DNA from 2 places in the Streptomyces sp. NPDC003393 genome. Region 1 is predicted to be linked to the other one. Evidence: riboswitches for the same ligand, from Rfam matches in the RefSeq annotation. Region 1 holds a riboswitch; the other holds the start of a gene.
The links. A riboswitch is a leader RNA that binds a small molecule or an ion and turns the genes downstream of it on or off. The one in region 1 is predicted to bind cobalamin.

Region 1 (3,736 bases):
TCCTCCTCGTCGATGCCGAGTCCGTGCCGGAAGGGCAGGACGCCGTACGCGCGCCGCCCGGTGAGGTCCCGGAGCATGTCCAGTCCGGGCTCCAGCAGGCTGACGTCCCCGCGGAACTTGTTGACGAGGAACCCGGCGACGAGCGCCTGGTCCTCCGGTGAGAGCAGCGCGACGGTCCCGAAGAACGAGGCGAACACACCCCCGCGGTCGATGTCCCCGACGACCAGCACGGGAAGCCGCGCGTTCCGCGCGATCCCCATGTTCACGATGTCGGTCCGGCGCAGATTGATCTCCGCCGGGGACCCCGCCCCCTCACAGATCACGGCGTCATACGTGCCCCGCAGCTCGGTGAGGCAGTCCAGCACGGTGCCCAGGAGCCGCTGCTGCCGTCCGCCGTGGTAGCCGCGCGCGCTCATCTCGCCGACCGGCCTGCCCAGCAGCACCACCTGGCTGCTCCGCTCCCCGCCCGGCTTGAGCAGCACCGGGTTCATCAGCGCGGTCGGCTCGATCCGGCAGGCCTGGGCCTGCATGGCCTGCGCCCGCCCGATCTCCGCGCCCTCGCGCGTGACGAAGGAGTTGAGGGACATGTTCTGCGCCTTGAAGGGCGCGACCTTGACGCCTTGCCGCACCAGCCACCGGCAGATCCCGGCCGTCACGACGCTCTTGCCGGCGTCGGAGGTGGTGCCGGCGACGAGCAGACCGCCGCTCATGACGCGCTTCCCTTCGTCCGACGGTTGCCGCGCGTGCCGCGATCGCCGCGGCCGCGGTCGCACAGGAGCCCGACGGCGGCGCAGGTGCCGAGGGCGAGCCAGCCGACGCGCCGTGAGAGCCGTACCGCTCGCTCGATGTCCCCGACGCGCACGGCGCGCCCGGCGCCGTTGAGCACCGGGCGGTGCTCCAGACGCCCGCCGTACGAGAGCGTGCCGCCCATCCGCACCCCGAGCGCCCCCGCGAAGGAGGCCTCGACCGGACCGGCGTTGGGGCTCGGGTGCCGGCGGGCGTCGGCGCGCCAGGCGCGCAGGGCGCCCCGCGGGTCAGGGCCGGCCACGGCCGCCAGGACGGCGGTGAGCCGCGCCCCCGGCCATCCGGCCAGGTCGTCCAGGCGTGCGGAGGCCCAGCCGAAGCGGCGGTACCGGGGCGACTTGTGCCCGACCATGGCGTCCAGGGTGTTCACGGCCCGGAACGCGGCGAGCCCCGGCACCCCGGCGACGGCGCCCCACACCAGCGCGCCCACCACGGCGTCGGAGGTGTTCTCGGCGACCGACTCCACGACGGCCCGGGCGATCCCGTCGGCGTCGAGCGCCTGGGGGTCGCGCCCGCACAGGTGCGGCAGCCGCGCCCGGGCCGCCACCACGTCGCCCGCTTCCAACGCGCGCCCGATGGTGCGCGCCTCCCGGACGAGGGAGGTCCCGCCGACCACGGCCCAGGTGGCGGCGGCCGTCAGGGCGGCGGAGGCGACGGGGGAGGGGCGGACGGCGCGCGCGGCGGCGGCACCGAGCGCGGTGGCGCCGCCGGCGCACAGGGCCGTGTGAAGGGCGCCCCGACCTCGGTGGTCCCGCCACAGCAGACGTTCCACGGCGCCCGCGGCGCGGCCGAACACGGCGACCGGATGTCCTCGGCGTGGATCGCCGAGGAGGAGGTCACCGAGGAGGCCGGCGGCGGCGCCGTACGCGAAGACGCGATCGGCACCCATGGGTTCAGCCGACTTCGGGGCCGGGCAGAGCGTCGTCGATGAACCTCGGTCGGCAGCCGCGCATGGCGATATGTCCTCACTCAGGGTGTCCACGCCCTGGTTCGACGAGACCGGCGGTGAGAGTTCCTGGCTCCCGGGGTTACTACCCCGGTGACAGTGGCGGGACCGCGCCGGATTCGCACCGGCTTCCTCTCCTGCCGCCGTACATGGCCCCGGCAGTCCACCACGCCCCGCGAACACCCGTCAACTCACCGTTGACCTGCGACGGGATACTGAGATGAGGCCCACACCACCGGCGCGAGAAGCCCGCCCCGCCCGTTCGCCGAGGTGGCGGGGCGGGCGGGGCGGGTGGTGGGACGCTCTTGACTTCCGGGGTCCGGCAGGGGCCCTGACCGGCTGTCAGCCCGTGCCGACGATGAGGTGGATGCCGTAGGCCACCGCGGCGGCGCAGGTGGCGAAGCAGACGTAGGCGCCGGTGACCGCGAGGACCCCGCCTCCGTCGCCCCGCGCGACGGCACGCTCCCGCCGGGACAGGCCCGCGATGCCCAGGGTGAACAGTGCCACCAGGCCCACGGTGACCGCGAGGCTGACGCCGAAGACGGAGCCGAGGGCTGCCCAGTCGATCTTCATGGTGATGCTTCCTTGGGTGCCGGGTGAGCGGGGGTCAGACGGTGGCGGCCGGCGGGGTGGCCGGAGCGGCGGACGCGGTCGGCGCGGCCGTCGGATCGATGACGGGCGTGGTGACGGCCGTCGGATCGATGACGGGTGCGTCGATGGCGGGCGTGGTGATGGCTGTCGCGTCGATGACGGGCGTCTCGATGAGGGGCGCGTCGATGACGGGGGCGGCCGGCTGGGCGGGGATCGTCGCGGTGAGCGACTCGACGGCGGCGGACTCGTCCGTGGAGACCGGTGCCGTGGACGCGGGGGCGGGGGCCGCCGGGGGCGGGGTGACGGCGGCGATCGCCTGGGTCACGACGCCGGGCGGCTCCTCGGCCGCGGGCTCGGTGACGTTGGTGTGGTCGACGACCTGGCGGCGGGAGATCTTCCAGATCGCCGCGCTCGAGGTCACCAGGAACGCGGCGACGAGCGCGGTGCCCCAGTCGCCCAGCCCGGTGACCGCCTCCGCGCCCGCGCCGACCAGGGCCGCGGCGGGCAGCGTGAGGACCCAGGCGACGGTCATGCGGCCTGCGGTGGACCAGCGGACCACACCGCCTTTGCGGCCCAGGCCCGCACCCATCACCGAGCCGGAGACGACGTGCGTGGTGGAGAGCGAGAAGCCGAGGTGCGAGGAGGCGAGGATGGCGGTGGCCGCGCTGGTCTGGGCGGCGAAGCCCTGCCGCGGCTGGAGGTCGGTCAGGCCGGTGCCCATGGTGCGGATGATGCGCCAGCCGCCGATGTAGGTGCCGAGCGCGATCGCGAGGCCCGCCGAGAGGATGACCCAGGTGGGAGGGTTGGAGCCGGGGGCTGTGGCGCCGCCGGCGATCAGGGCGAGGGTGATGACGCCCATCGTCTTCTGGGCGTCGTTGGTGCCGTGGGCCAGCGAGACCAGGCCCGCGGAGGCGATCTGCCCGACCCGGTGGCCCTTCTCGGCCGCCGTGCCGTCCGCCTTCCCGCCGATCGTGTACGACAGCCGGGTCGCGACCATCGCCGCGAGACCCGCGACGACCGGGGCGGCCACCGCGGGGATGATGACCTTGGTGACCAGGGCGTCACCGTGCACCGCGCCCACGCCGGCCGAGGCGATCGTGGCGCCGATCAGGCCGCCCATGAGGGCGTGCGAGGAACTGGACGGAAGCCCGACCAGCCAGGTCAGCAGGTTCCAGAGGATCGCGCCGACCAGGGCGGCGAAAATGACCTCGGGACGGATGCCGGCCTCGTCGACGAGGCCCTTGGAGATCGTGTTGGCGACCTCCACGGAGAGGAACGCGCCCACCAGGTTGAGCGCGGCGGACATGGCCACCGCGACCTTGGGCTTGAGTGCGCCGGTCGAGATGGTGGTGGCCATCGCGTTGGCGGTGTCGTGGAAACCGTTCGTGAAATCGA
Region 2 (3,736 bases), on a different contig from region 1:
CTCGCCCCGCCCCGTCACCCTGATCCCGACGGCCCCGCTGACGAACATCGCGCTGCTGCTGCGCACCCATCCGGAGGTGACGCGCAACATCGAGCGGATCGTGTTCATGGGCGGCGCGGTCGCCACCGGCAACGCCACCGCGGTCGCCGAGTTCAATGTCTGGCACGACCCGGAGGCGGCGGCGATCCTGCTCACCGCCGGGGTGCCGATCACGATGTACGGGCTGGACGTGTTCCAGCGGGTGATCGTCCCGGCCGACGACGTACGCAGACTGCGCGACAGCGCCGAGCCGGGCGCGAACCTCGCGGGACGGCTGCTCGCCCACCGCGACCCGGTGACCTCCGCGCAGGACCCCTCCGGCGGGCTCGGGGACGCGGGCGCCGTGTGCTCGGTCGCCGACCCGGCGGGGCTGACCACGCGGCGGCTGCCGGTGGAGGTGAACCTCGCGCCGGGCCCGGCGCGCGGCCAGACGGTCGTCGACCGCCGGCCGCGCCCGGGCGAGGCGGAGCTCCACGGCGAGGCTCGCGAACAGCGGCTGGTGGACGTGGCGTTGGACATCGACCCCGACCGGTACGTGAAGCTGTACCTGGCCACGGTCGAAGGCAACAGCCCTTAGTCCGTCTCCGCCGCCCGGACCGCCCAGCGCTGTTCCACCTTGGCCGCCTTCCAGTACGCCAGCGCCGCCGCCCACACCACGACGAAGAGGCCGACGATGATGTAGCCCACGTTGTCCAGGTCGAGGCCGGCGATCCAGCCGGTGACGTCGTCACGCAGGTCGAGCTTGTCGTGCAGGACGCCGACGAGTTCGATCGTGCCGATGAAGAAGGCGACGGCGATGGACAGGCCGGTGATGGTGAGGTTGTAGAACACCTTGCGGACGGGGTTGGAGAAGGCCCACTGGTACGCGAAGTTCATGAACGTGCCGTCGAGGGTGTCGAACAGGCTCATCCCGGCCGCGAAGAGCAGGGGCAGGCAGAGGATCGCGTACCAGGGCAGTCCGGCCGCCGCGCCCGACCCGGCCATCACCATCAGGGTGACCTCGGTGGCCGTGTCGAAGCCGAGGCCGAAGAGGAAACCGAGCGGGAACATCTGCCCCGGCCGCGAGACGGACCGGGTCAGCCGGCCGAGGACGCGGTTCATGAACCCCCGGGAGTCCAGGTGCTGTTCGAGCTCGCGCTCGTCGTAGGTGCCGGCCCGCATCGCGCGGAAGACCTTGAGGATGCCCACCAGGGCGACCAGGTTGAGGGCGGCGATCAGATAGAGGAAGGTCCCGGAGACGGTGGTCCCCATGAAGCCGAGGACCTGGTGGGTGCGCGAGCCGTCGTCCATGACCTTGCCGGCCAGCGAGGTCCCGCCGGCGATCAGCAGGGCCAGGAGCACCACCACGCTGGAGTGGCCCAGCGCGAACCAGAAGCCCACCGAGACCGGGCGCTTGCCGTCGGCCATGAGCTTGCGGGTGGTGTTGTCGATGGCGGCGATGTGGTCGGCGTCGAAGGCGTGCCGCATGCCGAGGGTGTAGGCGGTGATGCCGAGGCCGATGCCGAAGGCCTTGGTGCCGACCCGGTAGTGCTCGGGAACGACGAGCAGGAACAGGATCCCGAAGGCGACGACGTGCAGGGCGAGGATCACCCCCATCAGCCCCGCGGTCTTGAAGGTGTCCTCCCGGCGCCAGGCGAAGGCGGCCTCGGTCGTCGTCGGGGCAGGGTTGGGCAGGGTCATCCGGTCATCACGCTCCAGCACCTCGTGGATCACTTCGTGAGCTGCCGTGGCCGGTCTCCTGGCTTACGGGTGGTGCGTGCCCGGCCCGCCTTCCCGGCCGTCGTACGACGGCCAGTGGCTGTCCCGCGCGGGACGTGGGCCTGGAACTCCCCGATCACAGTGGCGAGGGCCGCGTCGACCTTGCATCGACTTCCCGAACACCACGGCCCGCCCACCGTAGAGGGGGAAGCGGTCGGCTGCATAGCTGCATACCTGCGCAGGTATGGAAGATCACAGGGGTGCGCCTGCGAGGATGGCGGTATGCATCTCGTCCCTGCCGACCGCGCGGACCGCCGCACCATCGACGGTCACCGGGTGTGCGACGCCATCGCGGCGATCGGCGACGCCGCGCACGTCCGCGCCTGGGCGGACCGTTTCTCGCTGCTCGCCGACCCCAAGCGGCTCGCGCTGCTGCTCGCCCTGCACCGCACCGGCCCACTGGCCGTCTCCGACCTCGCGATCGCCACCGGCATGAACGACCCGGCCGTCTCCCAGGCCCTGCGGCTGCTGCGGGCGGCCGGGGTGGTGGAGGGCGAGAAGGAGGGGCGCGTGGTGCGCTACCGGGTGGTGGACCGCGACGTACGGGGCCTGCTGGAGCACTGTGCGGCGGACGCCGGCTGACGTACGCCCCCTTTGCCGCCCCCTCTGCCTCCTGTGGCGGTTTCATATTTCCGGCGATCGGGACAGAGTTCTCTTTGTTGCATCGACGACGCACCGAAGAGGAGATCGCGTGACCGACCGCACCACCACGCACGACTCGACGGACACCTCCCCCCACGACTCCACGCGCGTCGCCACGGGCACCGCCCCCGGCGACGCACCCCTCGACCTCTCCCCCAAGAACCCCGACCGGTGGCGGCAGGCCGTCGTCTACCAGGTCTACCCCCGCAGCTTCGCCGACGCCGACGGTGACGGGCTCGGCGACATCCGGGGCGTCACCCAGCGGCTGACCCACCTCGCCGCGCTCGGCGTGGACGCGCTCTGGCTGAGCCCCTTCTACCCCTCCGAGCTGGCCGACGGCGGCTACGACGTCGCCGACCACCGGGACGTCGATCCGCGCCTGGGCACCCTCGACGACTTCGACGCCATGGTCACCGAGGCCCATCGCCTGGGCCTGAAGGTGATCGTCGACATCGTCCCCAACCACAGCTCCCACCTGCACCCCTGGTTCCAGGAGGCGCTGCGGGCCGGGCCCGGCTCTCCGGCCCGCGACCGGTACGTCTTCCGCGACGGACGCGGCGAGCACGGTGAACTCCCGCCCACCGACTGGCAGTCCGTCTTCGGCGGCAGCGCCTGGCGGCGGGTGCCGGACGGGCAGTGGTACCTGCACCTGTTCGCGCCCGAGCAGCCGGACTTCAACTGGGAGAACGAGGAGGTCCGCGCCGACTTCCGCGCCACCCTGCGCTTCTGGTCCGACCGGGGCGTGGACGGCTTCCGCGTCGACGTGGCGCACGCCCTGGTCAAGGACCTCGACGAACCGCTCCGCGACGTCGGGGACATCGGGGTCACCGGCGAGGACGCCCTGCCGCGCATGGCGCCCGGCAGCCACCCGTACTGGGACCGGGACGGCGTCCACGAGATCTACCGCGACTGGCGCAAGATCTTCGACACCTACCTCCCGCCCCGTACGGCGGTCGCCGAGGCCTGGGTGCCGGACAGCCGGCGCGCGCTGTACGCCCGCCCGGACGAACTGGGCCAGGCCTTCAACTTCGAGTACCTGCAGACCGGCTGGGACGCCGGTGAGCTGCGCCGGGTCATCGCCGCCTCGCTGGCCGGCGCGCGGGCCGCCGGGGCCTCGGCCACCTGGGTGCTGTCCAACCACGACGTGATCCGGCACGCCTCACGGCTGATGCTCCCGCCGGGCACCGACGAGAACGCGTGGCTGCTGTCCGGTGGACGCGCCCCGGCCGTCGACGAGGCGGCCGGGCTGCGCCGGGCCCGTGCGGCGACGCTGCTGATGCTCGCGCTGCCCGGTTCG

Region 2: another riboswitch for cobalamin. It lies ahead of ACWDUZ_RS16675 (HoxN/HupN/NixA family nickel/cobalt transporter); the one in region 1 lies ahead of ACWDUZ_RS28935 (cobalamin biosynthesis protein).

The regions. Positions count from the first base shown of each region.
Region 1 is NZ_JBSFRB010000037.1:38,300-42,035, forward strand. Features, by position in the region: gene ACWDUZ_RS28930 (cobyric acid synthase) at 1-710, opposite strand, end outside; gene ACWDUZ_RS28935 (cobalamin biosynthesis protein) at 707-1,693, opposite strand; cobalamin riboswitch at 1,795-1,933, opposite strand; gene ACWDUZ_RS28940 (hypothetical protein) at 2,093-2,323, opposite strand; gene ACWDUZ_RS28945 (inorganic phosphate transporter) at 2,358-3,736, opposite strand, start outside.
Region 2 is NZ_JBSFRB010000014.1:122,959-126,694, forward strand. Features, by position in the region: gene ACWDUZ_RS16670 (nucleoside hydrolase) at 1-616, shown strand, start outside; gene ACWDUZ_RS16675 (HoxN/HupN/NixA family nickel/cobalt transporter) at 613-1,752, opposite strand; cobalamin riboswitch at 1,751-1,939, opposite strand; gene ACWDUZ_RS16680 (metalloregulator ArsR/SmtB family transcription factor) at 2,020-2,379, shown strand; gene ACWDUZ_RS16685 (glycoside hydrolase family 13 protein) at 2,489-3,736, shown strand, end outside.